4 regions of the Virgibacillus carmonensis genome follow, and region 1 is predicted to be linked to each of the others. Evidence: riboswitches for the same ligand, from Rfam matches in the RefSeq annotation. Region 1 holds a riboswitch; each other region holds the start of a gene.
What was found. Region 1 has a riboswitch for thiamine pyrophosphate ahead of AC3G7N_RS10635 (ABC transporter substrate-binding protein). Riboswitches for the same ligand answer to the same signal wherever they lie in the genome.
Positions count from the first base shown of each region.

Region 2: linked by a shared signal. The riboswitch ahead of thiT (energy-coupled thiamine transporter ThiT) and the one ahead of AC3G7N_RS10635 (ABC transporter substrate-binding protein) in region 1 are both predicted to bind thiamine pyrophosphate.
Region 3: linked by a shared signal. The riboswitch ahead of thiD (bifunctional hydroxymethylpyrimidine kinase/phosphomethylpyrimidine kinase) and the one ahead of AC3G7N_RS10635 (ABC transporter substrate-binding protein) in region 1 are both predicted to bind thiamine pyrophosphate.
Region 4: linked by a shared signal. The riboswitch ahead of AC3G7N_RS13235 (lipoate--protein ligase family protein) and the one ahead of AC3G7N_RS10635 (ABC transporter substrate-binding protein) in region 1 are both predicted to bind thiamine pyrophosphate.

Region 1 is NZ_JBYQFJ010000011.1:20,995-29,671, reverse strand. It holds gene AC3G7N_RS10650 (ABC transporter ATP-binding protein) at 257-994, opposite strand; gene AC3G7N_RS10645 (ABC transporter permease) at 996-1,754, opposite strand; gene AC3G7N_RS10640 (thiamine-binding protein) at 1,754-2,044, opposite strand; gene AC3G7N_RS10635 (ABC transporter substrate-binding protein) at 2,047-3,048, opposite strand; TPP riboswitch at 3,194-3,304, opposite strand; gene mscL (large conductance mechanosensitive channel protein MscL) at 3,381-3,764, opposite strand; gene AC3G7N_RS10625 (SgcJ/EcaC family oxidoreductase) at 3,856-4,305, opposite strand; gene AC3G7N_RS10620 (rhodanese-like domain-containing protein) at 4,305-4,679, opposite strand; gene AC3G7N_RS10615 (dihydrolipoyl dehydrogenase family protein) at 4,747-6,084, opposite strand; gene AC3G7N_RS10610 (HIT family protein) at 6,156-6,617, opposite strand; gene AC3G7N_RS10605 (cold-shock protein) at 6,841-7,041, shown strand; gene cysC (adenylyl-sulfate kinase) at 7,183-7,785, opposite strand; gene AC3G7N_RS10595 (SLC13 family permease) at 7,798-8,677, opposite strand, start outside.
Region 2 is NZ_JBYQFJ010000014.1:8,679-17,355, forward strand. It holds gene AC3G7N_RS12165 (Glu/Leu/Phe/Val family dehydrogenase) at 66-1,445, opposite strand; gene AC3G7N_RS12170 (hypothetical protein) at 1,718-3,139, opposite strand; gene thiT (energy-coupled thiamine transporter ThiT) at 3,563-4,135, opposite strand; TPP riboswitch at 4,226-4,330, opposite strand; gene AC3G7N_RS12180 (M3 family oligoendopeptidase) at 4,395-6,176, opposite strand; gene AC3G7N_RS12185 (N-acetylmuramoyl-L-alanine amidase family protein) at 6,246-7,067, opposite strand; gene AC3G7N_RS12190 (DUF6884 domain-containing protein) at 7,181-7,636, opposite strand; gene AC3G7N_RS12195 (YceI family protein) at 7,830-8,363, shown strand; gene AC3G7N_RS12200 (aconitate hydratase) at 8,587-8,677, shown strand, end outside.
Region 3 is NZ_JBYQFJ010000049.1:2,599-8,945, forward strand. It holds gene AC3G7N_RS19610 (GNAT family N-acetyltransferase) at 1-734, shown strand, start outside; gene AC3G7N_RS19615 (maltose acetyltransferase domain-containing protein) at 911-1,468, shown strand; gene AC3G7N_RS19620 (NUDIX hydrolase) at 1,571-2,002, shown strand; gene AC3G7N_RS19625 (GNAT family N-acetyltransferase) at 2,003-2,470, shown strand; gene AC3G7N_RS19630 (GNAT family N-acetyltransferase) at 2,526-2,987, shown strand; gene AC3G7N_RS19635 (VOC family protein) at 3,003-3,377, shown strand; TPP riboswitch at 3,447-3,548, shown strand; gene thiD (bifunctional hydroxymethylpyrimidine kinase/phosphomethylpyrimidine kinase) at 3,680-4,513, shown strand; gene thiM (hydroxyethylthiazole kinase) at 4,510-5,304, shown strand; gene thiE (thiamine phosphate synthase) at 5,310-5,966, shown strand; gene thiW (energy coupling factor transporter S component ThiW) at 6,007-6,347, shown strand, end outside.
Region 4 is NZ_JBYQFJ010000016.1:37,313-45,989, forward strand. It holds gene AC3G7N_RS13220 (S66 family peptidase) at 485-1,498, opposite strand; gene AC3G7N_RS13225 (BsuPI-related putative proteinase inhibitor) at 1,605-2,099, opposite strand; gene AC3G7N_RS13230 (M4 family metallopeptidase) at 2,178-3,842, opposite strand; TPP riboswitch at 4,137-4,242, shown strand; gene AC3G7N_RS13235 (lipoate--protein ligase family protein) at 4,395-5,219, shown strand; gene lipA (lipoyl synthase) at 5,223-6,167, shown strand; gene AC3G7N_RS13245 (VOC family protein) at 6,343-6,693, opposite strand; partial or broken gene AC3G7N_RS13250 (ATP-binding domain-containing protein) at 6,833-7,018, opposite strand; gene AC3G7N_RS13255 (YitT family protein) at 7,151-8,020, shown strand; gene AC3G7N_RS13260 (ASCH domain-containing protein) at 8,136-8,600, opposite strand; gene AC3G7N_RS13265 (GNAT family N-acetyltransferase) at 8,635-8,677, opposite strand, start outside.

The DNA.
Region 1 (8,677 bases):
TCAATCAAAACAAAAAAGGGCAACACCTCTGAAAGACGTTGACCTTATATCTTAAAGATATTTAATTAACATTCATGACAATAACCCCAACAACAAAAACAATCAGTGGTATATACCAAAGTATATCTGTGAAATTTTTTCTAACCATTTCATTATCTTTATCCTTCATGTTGCAGGCCCCCTTGTTATCCAAAATCACAACGTTTTATAGTTTAAATCCCAAGGGAGAAAAAGGCAACACATTTTTGTGATCTTTTTAACCGAGATTACTTAATTGCTGATATATGGCTTTTTTCCATTGCAAAAATCCTTCTGTTAAAAGTAAATCTTCATTTCTTGGTCGCTTAAAAGGTATGGTAAATTCTTTTTTAACAGTTGCAGGATTGGCTGACAAGACAATAATACGGTCTGATAAATAAATCGCTTCTTCAATGTTATGTGTGACAAAAAGAATCGATCGCTTATACTCTTCCCAAATTGACAACAACCATTTTTGCATATCCAACCGGGTAAATTCATCCAAGGCTGAAAATGGTTCATCTAAGCAAATCAGTGCTTGGGGACTTAATAAGCTGCGAATGAATGCGGTACGCTGCCTCATCCCACCTGAAAGTTCATGGGGATACGCCTTTTCATAGCCATTCAATCCAGCACGCTCAATCATTTTCAATGCCTCCTCCTCATTTTTCTCACCTCTTAGTTCTGCACCAAGTAAAACATTTTGAAGAATTGTTCTCCACGGTAATAGTGAAGGGGCTTGTGGTGTATAACTAATTGACCCTCTTTTCCCATTGATTTGGTTTTCATCTAAATAGATATCGCCTGAATCGGGGTTAATGATGCCACCAATCAAATGAAATAATGTACTTTTCCCACTTCCAGACGGTCCAAGTATGGTAACAAATTCCCCTTCATTCACCGTAAATGTTACTTTATCCAGAACAGATTTATTTCCAAATGATTTGGATAGCTTGTTTACTAGAAGTTTTCCCATATTAACTCCTCTCTGGTTTCCATTTGACTAATTTCTTCTCTAGAAGATTGATACATGCAAAAAATAATAGACTCAACATCATAATCAACATTATCGCTACGAATACTCGATCGGTTCGGAATGAAGAGGATGCTAAAGTCATATACACACCTATTCCTTCACTGGCTCCAAGCCACTCAGCTATTACTGCCCCCATTACACTATAGGTGGCGGATATTTTAAATCCAGAAAAAACAGATGGCATCGCATGTGGGCATTCGAGTTTACGAAAAATTTGGCTTCTTGTTCCGCCAGCCATTTTCATATAATGCTTTAAATCACGATCTGTTTGCCTAAATCCATCTAATGCCGCTACGACAATAGGAAAAAAGCAAACTAGTGTAATAATGATAACCTTTGGTAGCATCCCAAAACCAAACCAAATGACAAGTAATGGTGCCAGTACGATAATAGGAATATTTTGCGATAAAATTATTAATGGATAACATACCTCTCTAACCAATGGAAGTAAGTGCAGACAGCTTGCAACAACTATTCCAACTAGACTTCCAATTGAAAATCCAACCAATGTTAATGTTATCGTTGATACTAGATGGTGCTGATAGCCTTGCCATTCATCAATACCAACTTGCCAAATTTGCGACGGTGCTGGAAGGAGCCATGTCGGTATTTCGAATAGTTTACTACCCACCTCCCATAATATAAATAGAAGGAGGAGAACTACTGTAGGTCTCCATCCTTTTTGCATCATAGTTTTCATTAGCGGTACTTCTTCGTTAACTCATCCATGGATGCACCACTAGGTTTATAGAAAACTTTCACCTGTGAAATGATACTTTCGCTCCCAAGTTCAACCATCTTTTCATTCATTTTTTCAATGACCACCAGGAGCTCTGACAAGTCTCCTTCCATGGTTGTTTCAAGTGGATGAACTTCATATTTAACAGCCGATTCTTCTATGACGGCAATCGCTGCATCTACGTATGGAATAACATTCTCCCCGTTTTTTGTCTTTGGTATAATTTGAATGCTTACTAATGAATTGCTCATACTTACTCCTCCTCTTTTTTAGGTAAAAATTCATTTGTGAATGCTGCATTACTATTCAACTCTTTTTCTAGTAGATCATGTTCATACATCCAGCCCGCATAATTCTCCCAAACCTCAAGCTTTTGCACTCCCCATTGTTCTGCATCTGCTTGATATTTTGGTGATAACCATTTTTGACTTGCTTTTACTAATTCCGCATCTATTTCTGGAACCGCTTCAATTAATATTTCCGCTGCCTTATCTGGTTGGTCTATTGCAAATCCATATCCTTTTGAAACTGCTGCTATAAACTTTTTCACAGTTTCCGGGTTTTCTTCAATCATTTTTTCATTTGTTGCAAGTACTGGCGTATAGTAATCCAGCTTCTCAGAGTAGTCTGTTAAATAGAGCATGTTTAATTCGACATTTCGAAGTTCTGCCTCTATTCCAGTCCATCCATAATATATCCAAGCAAAATCGATATCACGCTTTACCGCTGTGAAAAAATCTGTATTACCCATATTTACGATGTCTACTTTTTCAATAGCAGCATTTTCTTTTTTCATTAAAGAGGAAAGTATTGCTTTTTCCACAGGAGCGCCATACCCTCCATATGTTTTACCTTCAAAATCTTTTAATGAATCGATTCCCTTTTCTTTTGGTGATGCGAATCCTGAAGTATTATGCTGAATGACAGCAGCAATTGATACAATTGGTACGCCTTGCACACGGGCCTGGGTGACTCCCTCTTGATAACTAACACCGAAATCGGCCTTACCTGAGGCAACCAACTGGTTTGCACCTACTTCTCCAGGCATAACAATCTCCACATCTAAACCTTGATCAACAAAATATCCTTTTGCTTGTGCGACATAAATTCCTGTGTGATTGGTATTTGGTGTCCAATCAAGGACAATCGATATTTCCTGTAATTCTTGATTCTTTGTTGTCGTGCTGGTTTCATCGCCCTTACTACATGCAATAAGAACAAGGACACAGGTTAATGCTAGTAATACTTTTTTCATATTCCATTCCCCCTCTTTTTTTTCCGTACTTTGGGTTTTGGATTGATCGGATTGTTCACAAGCGTTAGGGATTATGTATGATAAAAAAGACATATAAAAAGCGCCATAGGAACGGTCCTAGGGCGCATACGAAAATACATTATCATTATCGTCTGAACATGTTCCCTACGCTGGTTTCAACCAGATCAGGTTCCAAGGGTCAGTATCTAACGGATACAATCTCAACCAGCATGCACTGGTCCCCCCACAACTTTCATTATTTAGTTGTCATAGTTATGTTAACAGATTGGTCGGTGCCTGTCACCCCCGGAGTTCGTTGAATAATAAATGACTTATTTCCTATTTTTGTTTTTTAGTAAATCACGTATTTCAATAAGGAGTTTTTCTTTGGAATCAACTTTTGGGGGCTTATTTTCAACTGAGTCCTCTTTAGGTTGAATCTTCATTAATAACCGGATAGATATAAAAATAGTAAATGAAATAATAACAAAATTGATCACCGATTGAATAAAGATGCCATACGTAACTTGTGCGCTACCGATCTTGTACATTAAGTTGGAAAAATTAATACCATCTAACAAAATTCCAATCAGGGGCGTGATAATATTATCGACTAGAGATGAGACGATATTCCCAAACGCTCCTCCCACTACAACTGCAATTGCTAAATCAAGAACATTGCCTTTCACTGCAAATGCTTTAAATTCTTCCCACACGAATGTCACCTCCACCCTAGTTTATATATATAAAGATACTTAGAAATTAGTATGAAAAAATGGACTTCCTATGTGCGGAAGTCCATTTTTATTAATTTGCTATATCCCTTAATTCATTTGTCATTTTTTCAACTAATTCCGGTCTACCATGAAATTGAGCTGGGGTGTTTTGAAAAAGTTCAATCTGCCAATTTCCATCTTTATTAACAGCTACGAGCGTGTGGTGGGTATTTAGATTAGGATCAAGATCTGAATGTCCTGGCGGAACCATACCAGCTATAGCCCGCAAAATCTCTGTATCTGAATCTAGTTTTCGCACCCCTTTAACTTTATACACAAAAGGTGGTGTTGGATGTTCTTCAAAAATTGGTTTGAGATGGGAATAAATCTCATCACTACCGCTTGTTAAACTCCCATCAAACCCTATCAGTTCACCTTCATTTGTGAAAAGTTCCGCCATTTCATTTGCGTCGCGATTATTCCATGCATCTATTAATCGTTGATAGAGCTTATAAACTTCATTTGATTCGGATGAGGCCATCATTTGTTTCCTCCTTCGTTCCAACTTTGAATACCACCTTGTACAGTTGTAACGTATCGAAATCCTCTTCTTTTCATTTTTGCACTCGCTTTTTTCATTTGCCTCTTGTTATCACTAATGAGAACAATTTCATTACTTCGCTCAAGTTTTTCAATACTTGACGATAACTCACCCAATGGAATATTTTCAAAACCACGTATATGATCTTGCTTATATGCTTCAGCTGAACGAACATCGATAAATTGTTTACCTTTATCCTTCAAATGGCCATGCAATTCAGAGGGGCTCTTACGTCTCACACCAATTACCGGCATGATTCTTTTTAACAATAAATAAAAGATTATCGCCAGAACGATAACTAAAACGTTTTCCAATTAAAAACAACTCCCTATTAAGTACACTAATAGGAAAACTATCGTACTTAATACCGCTTGTCAATGATTAGACTAGTGCACCAATATCCGATGCCGCAGATGGATAAGCAAAAGTAATGTTTTTAAGTTGATCAGTTGTCAGGTCTAGTTGAATAGCCATTGCAAAATAGTTAATCAATTCATCAGCTTCATCACTAAGTAAATGCACACCTAAAATAAGCTCATTACTTCTATCCGTAATGATTTTAACAGCAGCATGGGTTTCGTTGGTTCTGCTATAGGTGAACCAACTAGATGTATCCAAATGATTGATATCAATATCTTTGCCAGTCTCACGCGCTTTCTCCTCAGAAATACCAACTGACGCAAGTTTTGGAACAGTGTACGTTACAGATGGTGTTCCTTTATACATCGATTTCTTCTGATTTCCTTTTAATAAATTACTGATAACCGTACCTGCATCGATGTTAGCAACCGGGGTTAACGGCGGTCCTTCCGTATCTGCTACATCACCAATCGCATAGACATGCTCATTTGATGAACTTTGTAAAAATTCATTTACAGTTACACCACTCTTTCCACTTTTAACATTTCCTTTTTCTAGATCTAATTTTTCAATTGCAGGAACTCGTCCAGCACCGTGAACAACTAAATCAGTATCCCAAGAAACCTCATCCGAATTAACCGTATAGCCATTTTCACATTTCACTACAGAATTTACTGGCTTATTAAGATGAACATGAATGCCAATATCCTTGGATTTATCTAGCAGTTCGTTAACCAACTCTTGGTCAAATGCTTTTAAAGGTTTGTCGCTTCGATGAACGATGTGAACTTCTGCACCTGCTCGTGCTGCAATATGGGCAAACTCGAATGATATGTAGCCGCCACCCACAAATACGATGTGCTTCGGTAATTCTTTAAGATCTAGGAATTCATCACTTATGGTAAGATGTTCTGAACCTTCGATTGGAAGTGGTGTTGGAATAGCTCCTGTAGCAATAACAATATTTTTACCAGTAAGTTTTTGATCGCCGATTTGAATGTCGTTTTCACCGACGAACTTTGCTGTACCATGTAATGTTGTAACACCCGATTCAGATAAGCTTTTCTCCATAGATTCTGGTACTGGATCTGTGAAAGTATCTTTAAACTTTATCAGCTCCTGCCAGTTTATTTGAACAGTGGATTGAACTCCGCTTCCTTGCATCCGCTTATTTCGGTCTATAAGTTCAGCCGCTCCTACTAATACTTTCTTTGGATCACAACCACGTAATGGACATGTGCCACCATACTCACGTTCATCTAAAATGGCAACGTTCCAGCCAGCACTGGCACACTTTGATGCTACACTAGCACCTCCTGGACCTGTCCCAATTACGATTAAATCAAAATTTTTCACCATGTATATATTGCCTCCTTGTTTATCTACTTAGACTTTTCCCTTCAGCAAATAAGAATAAACAAGGTCAATGCCTACCTCTTTTTTGGTCGTTTGTTTTCAGGTTGCTTTATCCAATGTCGGATTCCTTTTCCGGCATAAGGCTCATCTTCAAACCTCGGAATAATGTGAAAATGAGCATGTGGAATCGATTGACCCCCAACCTCACCAGTATTCCAACCAACACTATATCCATCAGGCGCAGATGTTTCGTCAAGAAAATCTTTAGCTTTTTGCATCAAATCTCCAGTATCTTTCCATTCTTGTTCAGATAAATCAAAAACCGTTTCCACATGATTTTTGGGTATGATTAAACCGCTTCCTTCTAGTATGGTTTGTTCCTTCTTTTTCTGTATGTAGTAACAGGAGTCATTTTCAAAGATGATTTTTTGTTCTTCATCATAAAGCGATACGCAGAATGGACAATTTTGACTGCTCTTCATGGAAATCCTCTTTTCTTTTCTCAATTTTAATAAATATGTATTAAACCCTATCATATCAATGATTTCGACATATTAAAACACTCAATGAATGTATTTTTTAAAGTTTTTTTCTGAAAAAGTTGCTGTTTTAAAATAATCATGCTATACTAAGGTTAATTATTGTTGTTCGGTAGTAAATTAAGGATTGCAGAACCAACTTTTAAGTGATTCTCGTCTTGAATTATGATGAAGAGCAAGAATAGTAATAACGTGCAATATGCACATGGAGGAATTTTTAATGAATAACGGTACAGTAAAATGGTTTAACGCAGACAAAGGTTTCGGTTTCATCGAGGTTGAAGGTGGAGACGACGTATTCGTACACTTCTCAGCAATCCAAGGCGAAGGATTCAAAACTTTAGAAGAAGGCCAAGCAGTAACTTTCGAAGTTGAAGAAGGAAACCGCGGACCACAAGCTACTAACGTTAACAAAGCGTAAGTAACCTTAACTTATACAAAAACACTTCTCATTCTGTGAGAAGTGTTTTTTTGCATTGAATTAGTTAGAAACCACAATAAACTTCTGTTCTTAGTACCATTTCTTTCCCAACAAATCATGATCTGTCAAATAAGTTTTTTATTACTTAAGATATCCCTTTTCTTTTAAGTACATAACAATACGCTGGACAGATTCTTCTATAGAAAGTTTATCCGTATCAGCAACTATCTCCGGATTAGTTGGCTCTTCATACGGAGCATCAATACCAGTGAGTCCCTTGATTCCTCCAGCACGAGCTTTTTTGTAAAGTCCTTTTGGATCACGGGATTCACATGTTTCGACACTTGCTTTTACATAAATTTCAATGAATTCACCTTCATCAAGAATGGCGCGTACCTTGTCACGATCCGCACGATATGGAGAAATAAATGCAGCTAACGTAAGCAAGCCTGCGTCAACCATCAGCTTGGATACTTCTCCAATTCGACGGATGTTCTCTGTACGGTCTTCCGGGCTAAACCCAATATTATTATTCAAACCATGACGTACATTATCGCCATCTAAACGATAGGTATGGATTCCCAATGTATGAAGTTCTTTTTCAAGCTCAACAGAAACAGTTGACTTGCCTGATCCTGATAATCCAGTAAACCAAAGGACTGGACTTTTATGATTATTTAATTCCTGTCTATTTTTTTTTGACACCTTTGAATCATGCCAGACGATATTCGTTGATTTTGTCATGATATAATCCTCCTAAAACCATATATGATAAATAAATGTAACAGATGTAATCATCACTAAAATACTTAGTGGTGTTCCAACCTTAACAAAATCCATAAATTTATATCCGCCTGGTCGATAAACAATTAGATTTGTTTGATAGCCAATTGGTGTTATAAAACTTGACGATGCAGCTATTGCAACTAGAACTGCAAAACCCATTGGATCAAGATTTAATGCTTCAGCTATTTCCAAGCCAATTGGTAACATTAATACCGCAGCAGCACTATTGGTAATTAATTCTGTGAATATATTTGTTAAGCTATACATGATTACTAAAATGGCTATGAGTCCAATCGGTGCCCCAACTGTCATTAACTTATCCGCAATCCAACTCGCAAGTCCTGTTTTCGTCATTGCAGCACCTATTCCCAGGGAACTCGCGATTAATAGTAAGACGTTGAATTGCACATACCGCTTAGCCTCTTCAACAGAAATTACGCGAGAAAACAACAATATAAACACTCCAAGTGCCATAGCCTCAAACATACTCAATACACCAAACGAAACGAGTATAATCATGGTTAATAAAATTCCGACTGAAAAAATCCCTTTTTTCGCATTTCGGTTTAACGTTTCTGGCGTATCACGTGATGATACAACATAAAAGTCATTCGATTGATTATTTCTCTCAATAAATTGAGACCCTGCTAGTAACAGTAGTGTATCCCCGGGTCTTAGGGTAATATCCCCTACCTTGCTTTTGATTCGTTCATTATTTCGATGCACAGCAATGACACCAGCATCGTACCTCGAACGAAATTGACTTTGCTTAATTGACCTAGTTAACAATGAAGATTGATGAGAAACTACCGCATCAACTAAGTTTGTGGATCCATTTTTTAATTGATCC
Region 2 (8,677 bases), on a different contig from region 1:
ATGACCAAAAGACCAGGCAACGAAGAAATTCGTATTTTTCGTTTGGTGATTTTTGGACCTCCCCTTTAATAAAGTTTTCCTTGACGGTATAAAACAGTCGAAAGCTTAGAGACTGCATGAATATAACAATTTTGGCGCAATGGGTGCGGGTCACCAAAAAATTGCGGCAGAATCGTATCAAACGTCTCTTTCATCTTACCAAATTGTTTTGTAAGGACCTCTTCTTCTGTATAAAATTGTGTCTCTCTTCCCTGGATCCACTCAAAATAAGAAACAATTACACCACCAGCATTAGCTAAAATATCAGGTACGATGATGGTACCATTATCACTTAGAATTTGATCTGCTTCAGCAGTTACAGGTGAATTGGCACCCTCGACAATAATACGTGCTTTGACGTCATGGACATTATCCGCATGAACTTGATCCTCAAGCGCGGCCAAAATCAAAACATCAGTGTCAAGACTCAATATATCATCTCGACCCATTATTTTGGCTTTAACCTCCGCATTAGCAAGTTGTTCTTCACTAGTAGGTAAATCACCATTATTAGACTCAGAAACCTTGATTAAAACAGGAATATCAAGACCATCCGAATTATATAATGTTACATTGCGGTCACTCACTGCAACAATTTTGTTATTTAGATAGTTGCATCTATACGCCTCAAGTGCTGCGATTGATCCAACATTTCCAAAGCCTTGCACCGCCATTGTCAAGTCTTTATCACTATGATCGAGAGCTGTTTTGGCAAAAATATTTTCCCGTTCTTCAAGCCATTTACGTTGAGCTGTAACAAAATCATGAAGCAAATATCGGAATGTATAATAAACCCCTTTACCAGTTGCTTCCCTGCGCCCTAATGATCCTCCGTTCACAACACTTTTTCCTGTGAAGCTTCCACGATATCTACTACCTGGACGAATACTTTTGTATTCACCCATCATCCAGTCCATTTCACGATCACTGGTGCCAACATCTGGTGCTGGTATATCCTTATCAGGTCCTAAGATTTCACTAAAGTATTGAACATATTTTTTACAGATTAAATTTAATTCTTTTGTCTCAAATTCACGTGGATTAATCGCAACACCACCCTTTCCGCCGCCAAACGGAACGTGATGAAGCGCATTTTTCAGCGTCATCAATGAAGCTAGATTAATAACTTCTTGTTCATTAACAGACTCATGAAAACGAATACCACCTTTGTATGGTCCTAAGATATTGTTGTGTTGAACGCGAAACGCAGGTATCCGTACTACCTTATCATTTTCAAGTGCCACTCGTAAGAATGATTTGTTCACGTGATTTGGAGTAGAAAGAATAGAAACTAATGAGGTAAAAGCCTTTTCTCTAATTCCATCTTGCAAATCCGGTAAGAATAATTCATCATCATATAGTGCGTTCAATGATTCTTGTACAATCGAGCTTGTTTGTTTCGACATAAATAGGGTTACCTCCAGTAAAAAAAATGTTTAAAATGTGCGTTCAAAAAGTCGTCGAATTAGAAATAAGAAGGTCGAGGCACGAAAGTCTTGAGGACCAGACTTGCGCGCGATGTGTTGACTTCTATGCTACCCACAGGACGTGGGGCACTTAGTAGAAATTCCTTTTCTAGCGAAGAGATTCGCCATTTATCATTTGGTGACTTTTTTAAACATCCTCTTAATTCCTTATACTAATGATTACCCTATTTTTCCAAACATATGCCTCAGATTTAAAGTAAAAAGATCGCAACCATTGTGGATATAAGCAAGCCAGCAATAACCGGAATAAAGTTTTTCCGAACCAAGTCCATGACAGAAATCCCACAGAAACCCGCAATAGCAATTAGAGAAGACCAAGCGACGAGCGTTCCACCACCAGTCCAAATTGCACCCATTTGGCCTATTGCTGCAAGAGTTTCTGTATCAATCGATTCATTACTAAGAGAAGCAGCTAACGCTCCAGTTAATGGTAGACCTGAAAATCCAGATCCATCTAGTCCGGTTATGATACCGATAATTAATACACTAAACCCGGCTAGTAAAGCACTTTGTGGCAGGAACTGTTGAATAGATTGAACAATATCAAACAGAAATGCAGGTGGATTTTCATCAATGCCAAGAATGCTTCCAGCAAAATCTGCGCTACCCAAAAAGAAAAACCCTGCAATCGGAATTACTGGTCCCATCGCCTTGAAGGCAAAAATAAATCCTTCTGTAATGTGATTACTAACGTAATCCAGTGCATGATGCTTACCAAACGCAACTGTCGCAAGTAGTAATAAGATAACAGCAACGCCCCCGATAAATGCTGCACCACCACCACCTTCAAAGCCACTCATACGACCAGACGTTAATTTTGTGGAGATCATATAAATGACTACTGCCAACAAGGATACTGGTACCACTATTGCAAATACCTTACTCCATGTTGATAAATGTGCACCATGGGGCATATTTGTAGATTCAGTTGCTGTTTCCAGTCTTGCTAAATCCTCTGCAATTAGTGGACTGTCCTTTTTACGAATTGTCTTACGATACATGAGATAAGCCAATAGAATTGCTACACCACCAGTGATCAGTGATAAAATTAACGCCGTATCTGTTACTGCTGCAGTACTGATGCCAGCTGACTTGGCAGATAAACTTGGAGCTACCTGTACAATATAATCAGACGAAAGTGCCATTCCTTGCCCAGCCAAAGCAATTGCCACTGCAGCTGTCATGGCTGGAAGGCCCGCCCGAACAGCTGCAGGAACCAATAACGCACAAATAAGCGGTACAGCAGGTGTTGGCCAGAAAAATAACGAAATGACATACGTTACCCCGATTAAAACGAAAAACGATACATGACCATTAACCATCATTTTTTGAATTGGTTGAATCATTCGCCGATCCGCACCAAGATCTCGTAAAGCATGAAGTAATGCCATCATAAATGTAATGATTAGGAAGATACTGAATAGTTCCGTTGCTGCAACAAGGTTGGCATTGAAGATTGCGGTAAATCCATCAACCAAGCTCCCTTTATACACCCACGCAATCACGAACGTTCCAAGTAAGGTGGGAAGTACAACACCCTTCTTGAAAATCATGGTTCCAATAATTACTAACGTAAAAAATCCATATAACCAATGTGAAACGGTTAATTCCATATTTCTACTTCCTTTCTCACATCCTTTATTTTTGAATGTGCTATAGCCTATGCACTTTTACAAGATTGAGTGAAAGAAAGCTCCCGATTCTATGGGTAGTACATATTCTATTATTTCTTGTGACCCGTATCGATCATCAGTAACTTTTACGGTTTCATCAGTATGTAGCATACAAAAAGGCAACCTTATTAAAAAAAGGCTGCCTACCCATTCTCATTATCTAATTTTTCAGCACACTCACTACATAAAAGCTTACCATTTTCTTGATGGCCATTAAAAAATCCATTCTCACAATACACGTTGTTACCACATGATTGGCACACGCCAATTAACTCACGCATTAACATCACCTCTTATAGACAGTATACAACAAAAATGACAGCCTTGATAAGAATCAAGGCTGTCATTTGTTGAGTAACTTTATTAAGCTGCGTTTAACAATGTTCTTGGCTGTTTGTGGAACAAGAGGAACACAGCGACAGTACAAATAATAAATGATGGTATCATGTAGGATATATTGTATAGTAACGAATACATCCAGACCGTTTGCCCATCGATTGCAGACTCAAAAAAGACTACACCCGCAATATAATGGGCAATAAAACGTAGACTTGAAGCCAACAATACGCCGAACATGATGTATGTTAAGTATTTTTTTGTACGACTATCTTTAACTGCTTTTTGTACTTTATTAGCAAAAATCCCAGCAAAACCTAAAACAGTAAAAGCAACCCCGTAATCCAAGACTCCTTGGATTGGGGTTAAAATATAAGCCGTACCTGTCGCCACCTGTAAAACTCCCCAGAGGAACCCGGACAACAAACCGCCTTTGATCCCCCACCGAAATGCAACAATAAAGACCGGAATCATCGCCAGTGAAATCGATCCACCCTGAGCCCAGATTTTAAACGACAAAAATGGAATTAAATCTAATACGAGTGCTAATGCTGTAAAAATGGATACCTCAATTAAAAATAAAATCTTTTTTGAACGCAAAACTATTACCTCCCCTATTTTTTCCAAACAAAAAAAGCAATGCCTAGGGGAAGTTTCCTGATGGTGGATTCCTCGCGCACTGCTTTTTATCCATCAAAAAAGTCACGATCCCTACGCTAGTATTAACTAACAGGTTCAAAGGGTCAGAACAAATATATGTTCACTCTCAGCCAAATGGCTCCCCCTGTAGGCTTTTTATATTGCTTTTTTCATTACATTTATTATAACGAATTTCTAGTAGTTTAACAATACTAATGTATCAGGATAAATCGAGAAATTCCTCAACGTCCTTGACACACAGCTTCATCGCACTCTCCCAGAAATCGGGCTTCGTTAAATCAATGTTTAAATGTTTTGCTGCCAGGTCCTCAACATTCATTTGACCGGTGTCACGCAACAATGCTATATAGTCCTCTTCAAAGTCTCCGTCAGATTCTAATGCATGTGCATACAGGCCAAGACTGAATAAATAGCCAAATGTGTACGGGAAGTTATAGAATGGTACACCAGTGATATGGAAATGCAGTTTAGAAGCCCAGAAGTTTTCATCATAATCATCAATAGCATCGCAATACGCTTCTTTTTGCGCTTCTACCATCAATTCATTTAATCGCTTAACGGATACCATGCCTTGTTTTCTTTCTTCATAAAAGCGATTTTCAAATAAAAATCTAGCATGAATGTTCATAAAAAATGCTACACCACGCTGCACTTTATCCTCTAGTAAAGACACTTTTTCCTTATCATCGTTTGCATGCTTTACAGATGCATCCGCTACAATCATCTCAGCAAAGGTGGAAGCCGTTTCTGCGACATTCATTGCGTACCCTTGATTTAAACCATGAATATCATTCATCACATGTTGATGATAAGCATGACCAAGTTCATGGGCCAATGTTGCAACGTTAGAGGATGTTCCCGAATACGTCATAAAAATCCGTGTTTGCTCACTATCTGGAAAGCTTGTACAAAATCCACCAGGTCTTTTCCCAGCACGATCTTCAGCTTCAATCCACCGCTTATCAAACGCCATTTGTGCAAAGTCCGCCATTTTTGGACTGAAGGTGCGAAAATGTTTCACAATAAAATCGGCGCCCTCTGAGAACGTTTTTGTTTCAACAGAATCTGAAAGAGGAGCACCAATATCAAACATGCTTAGCTTTTCACGTCCTAATAAGTCAGCCTTTTTTTGTAAAAATTTTACAAATGGCTGCTTATAATCGGTAATTGCCTTCCACATCGCATCAAGCGTCTCTTTTTTCATACGATTAATTTCGAGTGGTTCTTTCAAAACATAATCCCATTTACGATGCTTATATTTTTGTAAACGAAATCCAGCTAAATGATTGAGCGTTTGTCCAAAAAGATCTGAATTAGCTTTCCAAGCCTTGTCAATCTGTCCTGCAACATGTGCACGAACGGCACGGTCAGGATTGCTTAATTTATTGGACGCCTGCCCAACTGAATAGGACTTACGCTCACCATCTATTTCAAGTTCAACACTCATGTTCCCAACTAATGCATCATACATTTGACTCCAGCCATGATAGCCATCTACAGCTAAGTCATTGATCATTACTTCCTGATCTACAGATAATTGTTCTTTCGCTTTATTTCTATTCTCATTTAATACAAACGATACTTCGTTAAGTGTTGAGTGTGTCAAAAGTTCTTCCCATTTCGCATCATCTATTTGCACTAATTTTTGATCAAGATTTGTACGGATTGCATCCATTTCTGCTTTTAGTTCACTGCGCTTTCCTACTAACATACTAGCCTTTGCATCTTTTACATCTTGCGCACTTAAACAGCTTATGTAAGCAAAAGCTTCTCGCAGTTTTTTCATCGTAACCTCAAACCGATCAACAATACCAATTAACGTGTCTGCACGACCACTAGTCGGATTAAATTGTTGAACGGAACCTAAAAGTTCTTCCATCGAAGCTTTAATCTCTTTTAGGTAAGAGTCGAACTGTTCTGAGTCACTACCACCCTTAAAAATAGTATCCAAATCCCATGTGAGCTCATACGTTTTTTCCATTCAATCTCTCCTCAATAGTAAAAATTCTAATTCTATTATACCGATGATTTAGAATAGTTGCATCATTTTTCACTTAAATGTTGCTCCAGTTTCCGGATGTGCATATATGTTTACAGTGCCAAAATCGCGTGTTTTGACTGTATAAACGTGTTTTAAAGGGTTTCCAAGAACCTGATAGTTGAGTCCATTAAATTTGGACGGCCTAAGAAATCCTTTTTCATTACCTTTAACAGGCTTCTTATCTAATGGATACACACGCCATGAGTTAGCACTCGCAGGTATCTTTAAGATTTCTAATGGCTTGCTTGGGTTTGTTTCACCTTGTACGGTTGGCAAAAAATAGGCATTTCCAGTAAACAAACAAAATCCTTTCACTACTGCTTCAGCATAGGTTTTCCATTGTGTTTGTAACTGGTGAATGTCGTCCTTTTCTGAATCAGCAAATCCATATTCAATAATCGATGTAGTGATTGTTCCCGTATTCCTGTTCATAAAATAAAAATCCAGGTTAGAATTTGATGGCAACCTTCGAGTGAAAACTCGTCTAACATTCTGTCCGGCAGCTTTCATTTCGGCTGCTATTTTTCTAGACATTTCTTTCCCACCATATATAGAATGTATAATCTCAGCCCCGTCTCCGCCTCCAGCGTTTATATGGTTGGAGTGGCAAAACGTCGCCCCACTATTTCGTACAATTCTTGTTCTCACTTCAGGTGTAAGTGTTACATCTGATTGCCTTGTTAAAGAAACGAGTATTCCTAATTGCTTATACCGATTGTACTGGTATAAGGATATCTTTAAATTTAAATTCTTTTCTTCCCAAAATTTATTGGACCCACCACCAGGGTCCTTTCCCCCATGTCCCGGATCAATAATTAGTAATGGCCTCATATCTATTTCCTCCTTTAAAAAGTACTATCTCTACAATCGATAGTACTTTTTAAAAGGTGGCAGTTGTTTCTATAAGTGAACGGCAGATAAATGCCTTTCATCACTCTCAAAAATCAATGTAACGGACTGTCATTATCAACAGCTTTCTTTAGTGCTTGTTGCATGTAACCCATTCCACTGTATGCTTCAAGTGGAAACTTCATAGACATGTTATTGTCAAAGCTACCTTCAATTACTTTCTTATATTTTTTTCCTGCCAAAATAATTAGTTCGTCAAATTGATCAAGTTGTTTCGCTTTTACCTGTTTTTGCAAACGGTCAAATGAAATAATTTCATTACTTTTCTTATTAAACGTCACATCGTAATTCTCATCCACTATATCTTCTGGCATCAAAAAGCCATGTTTTGCCGACAAAACCACCCATTGATCGGTAAATTGCAACGCGTAGTTACGACAAAATGTATGGAATGTTCCGATATAAGTATGCTTAGCTTGTGTAGCGCCACGATTAGGTTCCTTATCCCATAATTTCTTTTTTCCACATGGGATAATACTTAATTGACTCAAAAGTTTCCCACCTTTCCGTATAATCTTAATTACGTATATCGTATCATTTTTAATGGCTAGTTTACTTAAAAATAGACAGGGTAAATGAAATACTAGATACTATTACATAATTACTTGACAACATCGTCTAATAATTATATACTAAGTATCGAAAAGTAACTAACATACTATTAATAACACGGAGGTATTTTAAATGGCTAATGTAAAATGGAACGTTGATGCAGCTCACAGTTCGCTAGAATTCGTAGTTAAACATATGATGATTTCAAAAGCAAAAGGTGTATTTAATGACTTTGAAGCTGTAGTCGAAGCTGACCCTGAAAATCTTGAGGGTGCTAAAGTTGAATTCACTGTAGATATCAATAGTATTGATACACGTAAGAAAGATCGCGATGATCATTTGCGCTCAGAAGATTTTTTTGACGCAGAAAGTCATCCGAAAATGACATTTGTAGCTACTGATATTAAAAAGAAGGCTGGTAGCAATTACGATGTGACTGGTAACTTGACTATTAAAGGAGAAAAGAATCCTGTAACATTTGACGTTGAATATGAAGGTTCTGGAAAAGATCCATGGGGTAACGAAGTAGCTGGTTTCAGTGGTTCTACTAAAATCAGCCGTAAAGAATTTGGTCTTACTTGGAACGCTGCACTTGAAACTGGTGGCGTTATGGTAGGCGATGAGGTAAAAATTAACATCGAAATTGAAGCGATTAAGCAAGCATAAGTGCTGTTAGATGCATCAAAGACTCTACTTTTCATAAGTAGGGTCTTTTTTGTTTAGTATATATTCCAGTTCCTGTTTACATATAGTAGTTATGAGGTAAAGATTAAATAAGGATTAAAATATCCAAAATTTAGCATAGATTAAGAGTTATACGCATGATTTTTTGTAACAGTGAAAAGCTATCATGATAGTAGTAATTTTTTTAAAAAGAGGAGGTAACATTGTGCCGTTAAATGTCGCGCAAAAATTAATAAAGGATCACTTGGTTTCAGGAACAATTGAAAAAGGTAAAGAAATTGGACTTAAAATTGATC
Region 3 (6,347 bases), on a different contig from region 1:
GGGAGATGTTAAAGGCAAGAAAAGAAAAGGAGAAGATGGATTTTTTTCATTATAATAATAATGACTTGTTTGGTTTCATAGCTATCTATCGATTTGGCAATGAATATGAAATTTGTGGAATGGTCCATCCCTATAAAAGAGGATGTGGCATATTTACGACCTTATTTCAGGAAGCAATAAAAGAGATCCCAAGTAATGCAAAAAGAATTTTAGTCAATGCTCCGGCTAAGTCAAAGTCGGCTAAGCGCTGTTTGCAAACCCTTCCTGCAGAATATGCTTTCTCGGAGTACCAAATGAAATGGAAGTTGAAAAAGTTAGAAGTTAGCGATGATCCTCTTCAATTAAGGAAGGCTACTTCAGCTGATTTGGAAGCGGAAATTAAGTTGGATGTGGCATGTTTTGGTTTGGAAGAAGCCGGTGCGCGTGAATTTAATCAGGGTAATGCGGAAAATGATAAGAAAACTTCCTATATGATCGATGTAAATGGGGAAACAGTTGGTAAAATAGGTATCATGCGTGATGATAAGGAAATCTATATTCATGGGTTCGCTGTTTTTCCAGCATTTCAAGGAAAAGGCTATGGGAGAATTGCTTTGATCCAAACAGTTCTTACTGAGCAAGCATCGGGAAAAGACATTCTATTAGAAGTGGCTACTGAAAACAAACATGCACTTAAGCTATACGAAGACTGCGGTTTTCATTCTTATGAGGTGCAGGATTATTATCAGACTTAATAATAGAATGGTTAAAATGAATGGGGGATAAAGTGAAAGAATATTATATAATAAAAGTCTAATCCGACTGGCACTTATGATTATGAAAGTTGCTAGCTTATTCGCTAGATGTCATCCGTAATCACGATGATTTTACGGGAATTATAGCAAAGTGATAGCAAAAGGAGATGGTTATGATTAAAACTGAAAAACAAAAGATGGTAGCCGGGGAAATGTATAATCCATTTGTTTCCGAACTAATAGAAGGGCGCAATCGTGCGCGTCGGTTAACCCGATTATTTAATCAATCACTGGAAACGGAGAATTTGAAACGAACAGAACTTTTAAAAGAACTTTTTGGTTCCTGCTCTGAAAATATATTTATCGAACCTAGTTTTCGTTGTGACTATGGCTATAACATTCATGTTGGTGAAAACTTTTATGCTAACTTTGATTGTGTCATTCTAGATGCTTGCAAGGTACAGATAGGAAAAAACTGTGCAATCGCCCCAGGTGTACATATTTATACAGCGACACATCCTATTAATCCAGTGGAAAGGGTTAGTGGTATCGAATATGGAAAGCCTGTCACTATTGGAGATAGTGTATGGATTGGCGGGAAATCTGTTATAAACCCAGGAGTGACAATAGGAAACAATGTCGTTGTAGCTTCGGGATCCATCGTTACCAGAGATGTTCCGGATAATGTTGTGGTGGGTGGGAATCCTGCGAAATTAATTAAGCATATTAATTGAATGGACATGAGAGGTCGGTATTGAAGATAAGCATCTTACGGAAGAAGATGGAAATGTGAAACGAAGATTTTGGTTAGAAAATAGATAAGGGGGTTTGTAAAGTTGAGACGAGTAGATGTTGCTTATTCACTTATCCATGATGAAGTGGAAAATAAAGTATTAATGGTGAAAAACAATAAATATAATAACTGGTCGTTGCCTGGAGGAGCTGTTGAAGCAGGCGAAACTTTGGAGCAAGCTGCTGTCCGGGAAGCGAAAGAGGAAACAGGATTAACGGTAGAAGTTAACGATATCGTTTCAGTGAATGAAGCTTTTATGACGAAAGATGATCACCATGCCTTATTTATTACCTATAAGGCAAAAATTGTTGGTGGGGAACTTGCAATTCAAGATACCGATACCAGTGTTGGTATTTCAGAAGTGAAGTGGGTAGATTTGAATACAGCAGCTGAATTAATGCCATATCATAAGAATGGCGTGAAGGTCTTGTTGGCATCATCGATTCCATATGTGTTTCAAGGGGTGAGGAATTAAATGCTATTTAAGTTTTCAATCATGACTCAAGAACAAGCGGAGGAAATTGCATATAGCTGGCATTATGGTGGTGAATATTCTTTTTATGATATACAAGCAGATGCGGAAGATTTTCTGGAGTTCATTGATCCGGAACAACGTAGTGAATCGACGTTTGTTGTGCAGGACGGGAATAAAGTAATTGGCTTTTTCAGCTTTCATAAAACAGATTCAACCACTGTGGACATTGGGTTAGGAATGAGGCCTGACTTAACAGGGGATGGTAATGGGTTAGACTTTTTAGAGGAAGGCCTTGCTTTAGCTAAAACAAAGTATAACCCAGATAAAATCACACTATCCGTAGCCACCTTTAATCAAAGAGCAATAAAGGTTTATAAGCAAGCTGGTTTTGTAGAAGTAGAAACTTTTATGCAGGAAACGAATGGTAGTAGGTTTGAATTTGTAAAGATGGAGCTGCAAGTCAGATAGGTAATGAATGTTGGTCACGATAAAGTGAATAAAAAAGAAGGTAGGGTATGTTTTTTTGGAATTAAAACGGTTTGAAGAAAATATGATTAATGAGGTTGTTACTTTATTTAGAGGAACGATCTTAACAATAAATAGAAAAGATTATTCAACGGAACAGGTCAAGGTATGGGCTAATAACTCCCAGCCACTTGATGAATGGGTAGATCGCTTAGAAAAAACCACTACATATGTTGCAATTATCAATGGTGGAATAGTAGGTTTTGGCAACCTGACTGAGGATGGTTGGATTGATTTGCTGTATGTACATAAAGACCATCAAGCAGAAGGTATTGGTTCAGAGATTATTACACGGCTCGAATTTGACGCGAAGCAGCATCACATTAATCGTTTATCGACTGACGCAAGCATTACAGCGAAACCCTTTTTTCTTTCTCGAAGTTATCATGTACTTGCGACGCAAACAAAAATAGTAGATGGGTTTAGCTTTATCAATTATAAAATGGTCAAAACTATTTAACAGGAGGATTACCCTATGCACAATCCTATTAAAAGCAAGATCAACACGATTTTTGTTCATGTCAGTGATTTAGCTAGATCGGTAGAATGGTATGCGAGATTGCTGGGAGAAGCTTATGAACCATCAGAAGTTTCGAAGCCGGTCTTTAATCTGAAAATTAACCACCATACAGGTTTAACATTGGATGCTGGACCAAAGGGTGAGAAGAAAATAATTAATCCTTCTCCATATCCACTGTTTAATTTTCACACAGATAATATCCATGATTCCTATCAATTTGCGAAAAACCTTGGTTATCAAATTGATTCAGTTATCGTTGAATTTGATGACTTTTCTTTTTTTACCTTAAAGGATCCTGATGACCATACTATCATGATTTGTACCGGATAACAGAAATAGTCCATTTATCGAATTGACAAAAAAAGGTATACGTGTTTAAGTAAGGTTATAACTTAATAGAAAGTCCACTAGGGGTGCCATTTTGGCTGAGATAAGGAAATTCTTAATCCCTTTGAACCTGATCTAGTTCATACTAGCGTAGGAAAGTGGAGGTCGGTTGTATCAAAGACAACTTTGTATAAATACAAACCACTCCAATTTCTGGGGTGGTTTTTTGTTTAAAAAATACTCCGCATCAGATTCTTCACTGCCCCTATTGGATGTTCAATTCTGAATGAAAGGGGCTCTTCTCTATGAAACATTCTATTCCAACCGTACTTACCATTGCAGGCACCGATCCAACAGGAGGTGCTGGGATACAGGCTGATTTAAAAGCTTTTCAGGAGCGTGAGGTTTATGGGATGAGTGTTGTGACATCGATTGTAGCACAAAATACGATTGGCGTTCAGGATGTAGAGCACTTACCCACTAATTTTATCCAGAAACAAATCAAAAGTGTGTTAGCGGATATCTCACCAGATGTAGTCAAAACAGGAATGATTGCCACTTCAGAGATGATGGTGGTTATAGCAGAGGCAATTGAGAAGCACTCGATCCCCTATGTGATTGACCCTGTAATGGTTGCAAAAAGTGGTGACCATCTGATGGACGTCAATTCGAAACAAACAATGATTGAACGGCTATTACCACTTGCAACAGTTGCTACGCCAAATGTACCAGAGGCAGAAGTGTTACTCTCTGAATCTATCAAGTCCGTAGCAGATGCTGAAGATGCAGCGCGGCGTATTGTTCATGAGCTTGGTGCGAATGCGGCGGTTGTGAAGGGTGGTCATCATTTTAGCGAAGAAGCGGTTGATGTTTTATATGACGGTGCTGACATACACAGGTTTCCCACTGCGCGAATAGATACCAAACATACACATGGAACAGGGTGTACGTATTCCGCGGTCATCGCGGCTGAACTCGCAAAAGGGAATTCTGTTTATGATGCAGTGAAGACAGCGAAATTATTTATCACAGATGCTATTCGCTTTAGCTTAAAACTTGGAAAAGGAAATGGTCCAACAAACCATTGGGGTCATCGTTTACAAGGATTGCCAGAAAGGAATAGGAGGATTTTTCAATGAACTATCTTACACAGATCAAAAATCAAAAACCGCTAATTCATAATATCACGAACACGGTTGTTGCTAATTTTTCAGCGAATGGATTATTGGCGTTAGGCGCTTCACCTGCTATGGCAAATGCCCCTGAAGAAGCGGCTGAAATGGCATCACATGCGGATGCGCTCGTATTAAATATTGGCACATGTACACAAGATCAGGTTAATGCGATGATTTTTGCAGGAAAAGCGGCCAATAAAAAAGGCATACCAGTTAGTTTAGATCCAGTAGCAATTGGTGCGACATCTTTTCGTACGAGTGCAATCAAACAAATTTTATCCAAAGTTGATGTGTCAGTTATCCGTGGTAATGCTGGAGAAATAGCTTTACTAGCAGGGTTGGATGCCGAAATAAAAGGTGCTGATACCTTAGTAGATGAAATTGACCCTGAAGCAGCCACACATGTTGCTGGAAAATATAAGGCGGTAGTTGTTGCAACAGGAAAAGTCGATACCATCACTGACGGGTATAAGTATACGCAATGCACAAACGGGGTAGCAATGCTTCCAAATGTTACAGGAACCGGGTGTTTATTAACGGCAATTGTTGGTGCATTTCTTAGTGTAAGTAGAGATTTCTATGATGCGTCTGTGCAAGCAGTGTGTAGTTATGGTGTAGCAGCAGAGTTAGCAATGGAGCACTGTAAGGGTCCGGGAACGTTTTTACCATCCTTATTGGATGAATTGTATACCTTAACTGAAGAAAAGGTTAAGGCAAAGGCAAGTCTTCGCGAGCTCACTTTAAAAGGAGAATAAAGCAGATGGTAGATAAAAAAAGTCTTCGCTTATATTTTATTATGGGTAGCACAAATACAATAGAGGATCCTGCATATGTTCTACAACAAGCAATTGATGGGGGTATTACAATTTTTCAGTATCGGGAAAAGGGGCTTGCCGCCAAAACGGGTGTTGAAAAGTATAAGTTAGGGATTGAACTTCGTAATATTTGTCTGAATAATAATGTTCCGTTCATTGTGAATGATGATATTGCCTTGGCCATTAAGCTTCATGCTGACGGTGTCCACATTGGTCAAAAAGATGAATCGTTGATTAACGTAAAAGAAAGACTTCCAAACTATATGTCTGTTGGTGTATCAGTGTCAACTGTCGAAGAAGCAGTCCTTGCCGAGCAACAAGGTGCTGATTATCTTGGAATTGGACCTATTTTCATAACATCTACCAAAGCGGATGCACTCGATCCAATAGGGATAAAAAGAGTAGTGGAAGTCAGTGAAAGAATAACTATTCCAATTGTAGCAATTGGTGGGATTAAAAGGGAAAATGCAGGGGATATCATGAAATCTGGAGCGTCGGGTATATCGATTATTTCAGCAATTAGTCAGGCGGGAAGTTGTAAAGAAGCGGCTTATGAATTAGAGGTAGCTACTAGATTAGCAGAGGTAAATAGTAAAAATTAAGGAGGTGGTTGGACTAGAAAATTCGAAAAGGAGGCTAATGATGTATCGCACAAGAGTTTTGACCACAATGGCAGTTTTTATCGCAATCGGCGTTATAGGATCGCAATTACTTTGGTTTCCGGCTGGGATCGCAAAAGCATACCCTGTCCAGCATGCGGTAAATGTGATGGCAGCGATAACACTGGGGCCTGGCCCAGCAGTAGTGATTGCGTTTATGACAGGGTTAATGCGTAACATGCTTGGACTTGGAACGTTACTCGCTTTTCCAGGTGGGATGATTGGTGCGTTTTTAGCTGGGTATTTGTATAAAAAATTTGGTCGTAAAATGCTAGCTGTAGTTGGCGAAGTAGTCGGAACGGGAATAATTGGATCGTTATTTTC
Region 4 (8,677 bases), on a different contig from region 1:
CTGCGCTGAGCCTCCTCGCTCTTTCGAAAAGCGGAAGCGACTGCCCAGCGGCGTACAAATAGATAGGCAGGTGAACAGCAGGGTGCCTTTCCCCTACGTTCATCCTGACTAACTATTTGCTAGGCGCTAGGAGCCGCAGCTAGACGTAGCAAAGAACGCTCACTGTGGGGTCTCGTCGTCTTCGCTTTTCCCGCTGGAGTCTTCGTGTATTTCCTTCGCTAGCATGGCGTTTGACTTTCGCTTCGGACAGTCGACTCCTGCTTAGAAAAGCAACAGCTGAAGATCCCGTAAGACAAGGAAAGCTTCACTGAAAAGGCATCGCACGCAGAAAAAGTGTTTTTCTTTTTCAAGGAAGCGGTTTTTGCTTCCGAGGAAGCTGAAGCGTTGCCCGCGGAAAGCGACTACCCGAAGCGGAATCGGGCGTTGCCACAATATCGTAGTTTAGTGATTTTGTGGCACAACAATCTTTTAGAAGACAGCTTCTTTAGTTAAACCACTGTTCTATTTCGCCTTTTCCATTCTGGACTTCGACTTCAGCATAGGCACCATTAATAAGTGTCATTTGTGGTGGAACATGACCACAATCAATGTCATATACAATTGGTAACTTTAAGTCTTGTTCTAAATCATTATATACATCCTCTATATCATAGTTCTCCACTGAATCATTCGCACTACTTCTACCGAACATGATGCCCGAACAATTATCAAACCAGCCCGCTAACTTCATTTGGACAAGTGTTCTCCGTAAGGCAGTTGTCGCTAAATTACAGTTTTCAAAATACCATAGGATTGGCTCATTATGGATAGATTCTTTCTGAAATTCATGAATGTTCCCATAAGGTGTACCTATCAAATGTCTAATTACATCAATACATCCGCCCAGCAATCTACCTTTTAGTCTGGTGTTTTCACCTGATAAAGTTTTCAACGTAGTTTGCTCGGTTAAATGGAATACTTCAGGGGATAGGTGCTCATGATCCCATGATTTTTGAAACTTATCAGATGAATATTGGATGATCGACTCTCCTTCTTTCGTAGCCAATACTTCCTCCCACATGGCCGTTGTCGTATCAGAATATTCGCCACGTAGATCTACAAAATTAGTACCATGCGCTGTCGCCATTCCAGTTTTTAATGTAGTAGCAAGTAGCAAAACACTTGTATCCGAATATCCTAGTACCCATTTTTTCTGAAAGGAATCAAAATCCAACTTGTCGATTACCTCAATTAGAAGTTCCCCGCCCCAAGGAGGGATGATAATATCAATTTTTTCGTCCTGCATCATCCGATTGAATTCTTTTGCTCTTATTTCAGCGGGAGCTGCTTTTGCCTTTTCTTGTGTCCACACGGTTTCTCCGCAGATTACTGGATATCCTTTTTCCTCGCTTCGACTAACTGCCTGTTTAAACATGTCATGCAACTCAGGTTCCACACCCGACGACGGTGCAGTAACTCCTACTGTTCCGCCCTTTTGTAAAATTGGATACGTAATCATTGTAGGCCTCCCCCCAAACTAATATTTCTTTTAGTATAACGCAAAAAAATTTTATGTATCAAAAAAAGAAAAAGCCAGCCTGCAAATAGGTGCAGAAAACTGGCTTTTAATTTTTTTCAATCGCAAATGTCGTTTTCGCCTTCAAAACGGGGTCAGTATGCAATATAGCTGTTAAGGAATACCTACCCTCTTGCAATTTTTTCGGTATATGCAGTTCAAATTCGACCTCTTCCGCTTGTTTTAATGTGATTGGATGTTTCTGCTCGTACTGGGCTTTGCTTTGTGATTTTTGAAAGACTGTTTCCCCGTCTTCATTGATAATGACGTATTCATACGATGTTTTTCCTGCTAAGATTAGTTCCTTTACCTGCCCTGTTTGATTTTTTATCTTAAAAATTGCATGGTCTCCTTCAACCTGGAGTGTCGCCTCTAATTCACCTGCAACAATGCCTCCACTACTGACAGAGGAATCACCGTTCTCGTTTATGTTTCCCTGGTTCTCGTTAGATTTGTCACTTGCTTCGTTAGTCTGCTCCTGTTGGTTGCAAGCAACTAATACCGTTATCAGAATTAAAAATAACGACAGTCGAATAAAGGGCATTAGCACATCTCCTTTAGCTCATTTTAAGCGAAATAATGCCGACCGTTGGTCAGCATTATTTCATATTAAACATTCTTCCTAATATACACCTACATTATTCCAAGCATTCGACACGGCATTGTATTCTGAACCATAGCCGTAGAAGTCAGCTGCAGATTGAAGTAATGCTGCACGTGTGTCGCTGAAGTTACTGTATGGTCCTAAGTAAACAGTGAGTGCACGATAGTAAATGTTCTCGGATTTTGATACACCTATGCTGGTGATCGTGTTGTATCCAGCCTTATTCGGTATTCCACTGTTCGTGTGAACACCGCCATTGTCAGCATTCGTATAAACGTAATCTCTCATATGACCAGGCTGCCCGTAAGCTGGTGGGTTGGAAAGACTTCTTAGTGCATCACCCGATCTTCCAGGTGTATAAACATCTTCTCCTAGTAGATAGTCTTCTCTTTCGACAAACACGGAAAACACATCTGACATCGACTCATTTAGTGCGCCAGGCTGGTCTTGATAAACAAGATCTGCTGAATAGTCGGTGACTGCATGAGTTAACTCATGTGCCACGATATCAAGTGCCCCTGAAAGTGGTGCAAATGTAGATCCGTCGCCGTCACCGTATACCATTTGTTGCCCATTCCAAAATGCGTTGTTGTAGTTGGAACCATAGTGTACTGTTGACCTTATGGTAGACCCGTTTCCATCAAAGCTATTTCGACCGAAAGTATCGTAAAAGTAGTCATATACTTCATCTGCATAAGCATGAGCATCTACGTCTGCTCCTTGTGAATTGCCAGTATAAGCATTATTGCTGTCAGCTGAACGATAGCCAGGTAAACTTGTCCCGTTGTTCGCTGTAAATGTTTCAATGACACCGCTCATTGGATTAGTTACATTATATAGGAAATAAGTTCCGTTTGATAAATAAGTATCTAATTCTTTATAATCACCAAGTACACCATACCCATAACCATCAGCCGCACCAGCATCTGTCACTGCATTGTACGAATCAACTACTGAACCATCTTTTGCATCGATAAAAATCTGCCAATTTCCAGGTTCAGGGTAAATGAATTGAAGTTCCACATGATAAGCTAGTTTATTAGCACCATCTTTCGAATAAACTACTAATTCTGCTTTTTCCGCTGTATTTTTCACGCTTGAATTTGACAGTTTACTAGCTTCTTTTAAAGCTTCCTTGTCTTCCTTCTTTGCTTTGGTTTCTTTTTTAGTCAAATCAATCGATTTCCATGCATGTTCAATCGCAGCATTTTTTGACAGGTCTGCTTTCATGTTAGTGTCCATTTCTTTAGCAACCTCAGGATGAACCTCACCCGTAACAGCAGAAACGATGTCCTTTTCATTCGTATGGACTGTAAACCTTGCACCGTAAACCGGAACGCCATCAACAGATTGCACAAACTCGTAATGCGTCATTCCAAGATCATCTTTCGACTTCTCTACAAATGTAAGGTCAGAGTTGGGGTCTAACTTGTAAAGCTCTTTATTATCTTTTAGATATTGCTTTACTTGGCCGACACCTTTTACAGGTTTTCCAGATAACGTTCCTGAAACAAAAGTTGGCACATTTTTGTCCTTATTCCAAACTACATCGAAATTCGACTTTGTCATCGCCTTCATTTCCTCAAGAGCCTTATCGCCAGTCTCGGCAGCCCCGGCAGTACCTGCAAAACCAGTTAAAGTTAAACTTAACGCTAAGGCTGTTCCAGTCATCGTTTTCTTCAGATTTCCCTTTTTCAAAATACATCACCTTTCCCTATTATACTATTTGATTTGCACGCTTATTACTATACATACGGCCGTATACCTAAACCTTAGCAAATTAATTAATAGTTTCATAGATTTATTTCCAACTTTCATGAAAACGGTTACAAAGCACCACACTCTCACCTTTAACAGGAAAAAAGTAGCAAAATGCGACAAATTTGATAGGTATATATGTTAGGTTTTTTGTATCCTGTAGTCTTTACATTACCTTCTTAACCCGTTAAGATATACATAGAAAAACTACATATTAATCAATAGCACTAGGGGAGCATTTTAACAGCTGAGAAGAACGACAGTGGTTCTGACCCTTTTACTCGAACTAGATAATACTAGCGTGGGGAAGTGAAGTCGAGGTGTATACTTTTCACAAAAGCAACTACATCAAACGAACTGCACCCCACACCAAGGATGCAGTTTTTTTATTTGGGCAAGTTAACCAAAGTAACGCGTTATTTTCTATAATATTTGGGCGGTGCCAGCCACTGCTCTCAACATTTGGAGGTGTAACATGTGAATGAGACTTGGGGGTTTATTGATACGGGCTTTAGTAGTGCTTCGGTTAATATGGCGCTTGATGAGGCATTGCTTAACTGGCATAGTGAAGGAAAAATCCCCCCTACATTACGGTTTTATGGTTGGTCAAAGCCTAGCCTTTCTGTTGGCCATTTTCAAAAAGCAGAGAGGGCTATTGATTTCGAGAACATACAAAAACACAGCTGTGAATTCGTACGTCGCCTAACCGGGGGTAGTGCTGTATTACACGACGACGAGTTAACCTATAGTATTGTAGTTTCGGAAAAGAAGGAATATATTCCATCCTCTATTCGCGCTGCTTACTTTGTTTTATCAAAAGGTATATTAGAAGGTTATAAACATTTAGGTATTCAGGCAGATTACGCAATTCCAGAGAAAAGACAGGAAAGAACAGATGTCTGTTTTGAAAAACCTGCCTTTTATGAAATGGTTGTAGCTGGCAAAAAAATCTCAGGAAATGCACAAACACGAAAACAAGGCGTTCTTCTGCAGCATGGTTCCATTCCAATGAGCATGAATAGAGAAATGTTATTTGATTTGTTCAAGTTTCCAACTGAAAAAATAAGGGAAACAAAACGTAATGCCTTTTCTGAAAAAGCAATTACCATAAATGAGATCACCAAGAAGCAACATACATACGATGATTTGAAAGAAGCATTTCGGAAAGGATTTCAATCCGAACTGAACATGGATTTTATACCACTTCAGCTTTCCGATAGTCAATGGAAAGAAGTTCATGATTTAGCAAAAACGAAATATGCCGGGGAAGAATGGAACTTATATCATCAGAGGAGTGTGTGACAGGTGGCAAAACAAGAAGAATACATACGTAAACCGGAATGGCTTAAAACAAAAATTAATACGAACAAGTCTTATAATAAATTGAAAAAGCTGATGCGAGAAAAGAATTTAAATACCGTTTGTGAAGAGGCACGTTGTCCAAACATTCATGAATGCTGGAGTGAGCGAAAAACCGCTACATTTATGATTTTAGGTGACACTTGTACCAGAGGCTGCCGGTTCTGTGCAGTGAAAACCGGTTTACCAAATGAGCTTGATTGGGGAGAGCCAGAACGCGTAGCAGAATCAGTAGCTATTATGGGCTTAAAGCATTCAGTCGTAACCGCTGTTGCTCGGGATGACTTAGAGGATGGTGGTGCTGCAGTTTTCGCGGAGACAGTACGTGCTATTCGCCGTGCAAATCCTGCTTGTACGATTGAGATCTTGCCTTCCGATATGAAAGGAGATTACGAAAGTCTTCATACATTAATGGACAGTGAACCAGATATTTTTAATCATAATATCGAAACAGTAAGACGATTGACTAAGAAAGTACGTGCCCGTGCGATGTATGATCGATCCCTGCAACTATTGAAACGGGTAAAAGAAATCGCACCAAAGACACCAACTAAATCAAGTATCATGTTAGGACTGGGTGAAACAAAAGAAGAAATTGTACAAGCAATGGATGATCTTTTAGCACATAACGTTGACATCATGACAATTGGCCAATATTTACAGCCAACAAAAAAGCATCTAAATGTTGAAAAATACTATCATCCAGACGAGTTTGCTGATCTCAGGGAAATTGCACTGAAAAAAGGATTCCAGCATTGTGAATCTGGACCGCTTGTACGTTCTTCTTACCATGCAGATGAACAAGTTAGTCAAACATCCGCACAACGCAGAATTAAGTATATGAAAGAATACGAAGAGAACGAAAAGAAACCAGTTGATTTTACGTTTTAAAAAAGCAGTATAAAAAATACGTGTTCAAAAAGTCGCCGAATTAGAAATTAGGTTTAGTAGAAGTTCCTCTTTTAACGAAGAGATTTGCCATTTATCATTTGGCGATTTTTTGAACATTCTCCATAGGATGAATCACAACATCAAAAGCTCCCAAATTAGTTGGGAGCTTCTTTTTTCAGCATTCACAAATCATCAAAATATTGCCATCCAAATCCTTAATATTGAACCATTGATTATGTTCAATTTCCGTCACCATCTTTACTCCCTTATCCTTCATAAAGTCATACGCCTCTTCAATGTCGGATGTATTGAAATGGAATGGGGGACTTTGGTAGATTCGTTCACGATGATATATTTTACTGTCTAGAACAACTCCGGTTCCTTGCATTGGCAAAACATATAAGTGATCAAATAAAATTTCCTCTGTCACAGGTAGCCCTAAAATATCACAATACCAATCTCTCGCCTTTTCAATGTCCTTTACTGGTATAAACACTGTTCCTATTTGATTAATAATTGGATTCATTTCGACGTCCCCTTTAACTTAACATCTATTAGTTTATTTCGATATCACAAATAATAAATCCTTCTTTTCTAATAAAAATAAGAATGGAAACACCATTTAAGGAATCCCCATATCTATGTTCTCATAACCCTATACTTATCTATTGAAGCTTCCTTAATAAACCCACATGGTCCCTTATCGTCAACATGATAAGTTCGTGCATCGCTCTTGTACTAGCCGTATAAAATAGATTTCTCGTAGATTCAGCTGCATATTGTTGGCGTGATGCATCAGGTATGATTACTGCGTTAAATTCAATCCCGTTTGCCCAATAAACCGGTAGGATTAAAATTCCTTCATCTGATTAAGACTAGATGAAGGAATTTTTGTACGTTTCATTAAATTGACAGCTTCCCCAAACAAATTTACACTAAATAGATATGTGTGAACGCTCGGAAAAGAAAGGAACAACACAGTAATGAAAAATCAACCAAAAATAAATCGGATTTTAAAAGAGTACCTACTAATAATTGTAGGGGCTACGCTTGTAGCGCTATCCTATAATATGTTCTTATTGCCATCCAAGCTTGCCGCAGGTGGAATATCAGGAATTAGTACCATCCTTTTTGAATTATATGAACTGAATCCTGCATACACGCAATTTTTAATCAATATCCCTGTCTTTATTATCGGTTGGCTGATTCTTGGTAATGACTTTGGCGGTAAAACGCTATTAGGGACATTTTGGGTACCCTTTATTATATGGTTAAGCGCTGATATACCGTATACCATAACAAATCCTTTGTTAGGTGCAATATATGGGGGGATAGTACTTGGCATAGGTCTTGGAACGGTATATAAAGGGAACGGTTCAACAGGTGGAACAGCAGCAATCGCTCAAATCGTTAAAAAGTTCACGGGGTTATCTAGTGGTTACTCCCAGCTTGTTGTGGATGGAGCAGTGGTTATCTCCTCCATCATCGTATTTAGTTTGGAACTAACTTTATTTGCACTAATGTGTATTTATGTAACAAGTAAAGTAATCGATAGAGTTCAGTTGCGTACATCATCAACAAAACTTATCCTCATCATTACCGAAAAGGAAGAACAAATTCAATCACTTATTAATAATGAAATTGACCGAAGCTTAACGAAAATCCGTACAGTTGGCGGATATTCAAAAGAAAATAAAACCATGCTGTTATGCGTCACGGAACAATCTGAAGCAGTACACTTAAAAAAACTTCTTCAAAAAGAAGAACCCACCTCATTTGTCGTTTTTATAAATGCATCAGAGATACTCGGAAGAGGGTTTTCATTGGATAAGTATTACGGGCAAAAACTATAATAAAAAGCCTTCATCTTCAGAGATGAGGCTTTAGTTTTAAAATAAAATATAAATTAAACACCTGGAATATTTCAAGTGTTTTTCACTATTTTAACCCTGTTTTTCGTTGTATTTGTTATTTTTTATATATCACTTTAAACTCTTCACAAACCACTAACATGTTTTCATCAAACTCTTTTTCATATTCCTTTAGTTCGTTTGAAAAGAATTCGACATGTACACGATACCAGTATGCATAGGATTTATCTCCTTCGCCTTCTTTTCTAGCAAATTCAGCACTGACTTCATTAAACGGAAGAACCTGCACATCAATTGTTTCTGTAATTGCTTCTGCTTCACCATCCCAATCCGTAATAATGTTTATTTCTCCTACGAACGGTAAAACTTCCTGGTCTTTTTCATACAACATGTGTAAAGAACATGTAGCTGTTTTCTCGCCAGTTTTCACTAGCTTTGCTAGCTTACTTGCCATATCGGCATCACTTCCAAATGCCCAGGAAGTATATGTTTTCTCTTCACGTTCTGATTCTGGAAGCAATTTCATATATTTTTCCCACATGTCCTCTACTGACTGTTTCACCAATTTACATCCTCCTTTTTTCCAGTTTATACTGTTACCGGTAGCACGCATACATATAAATGTCCTTCTCCCACCTA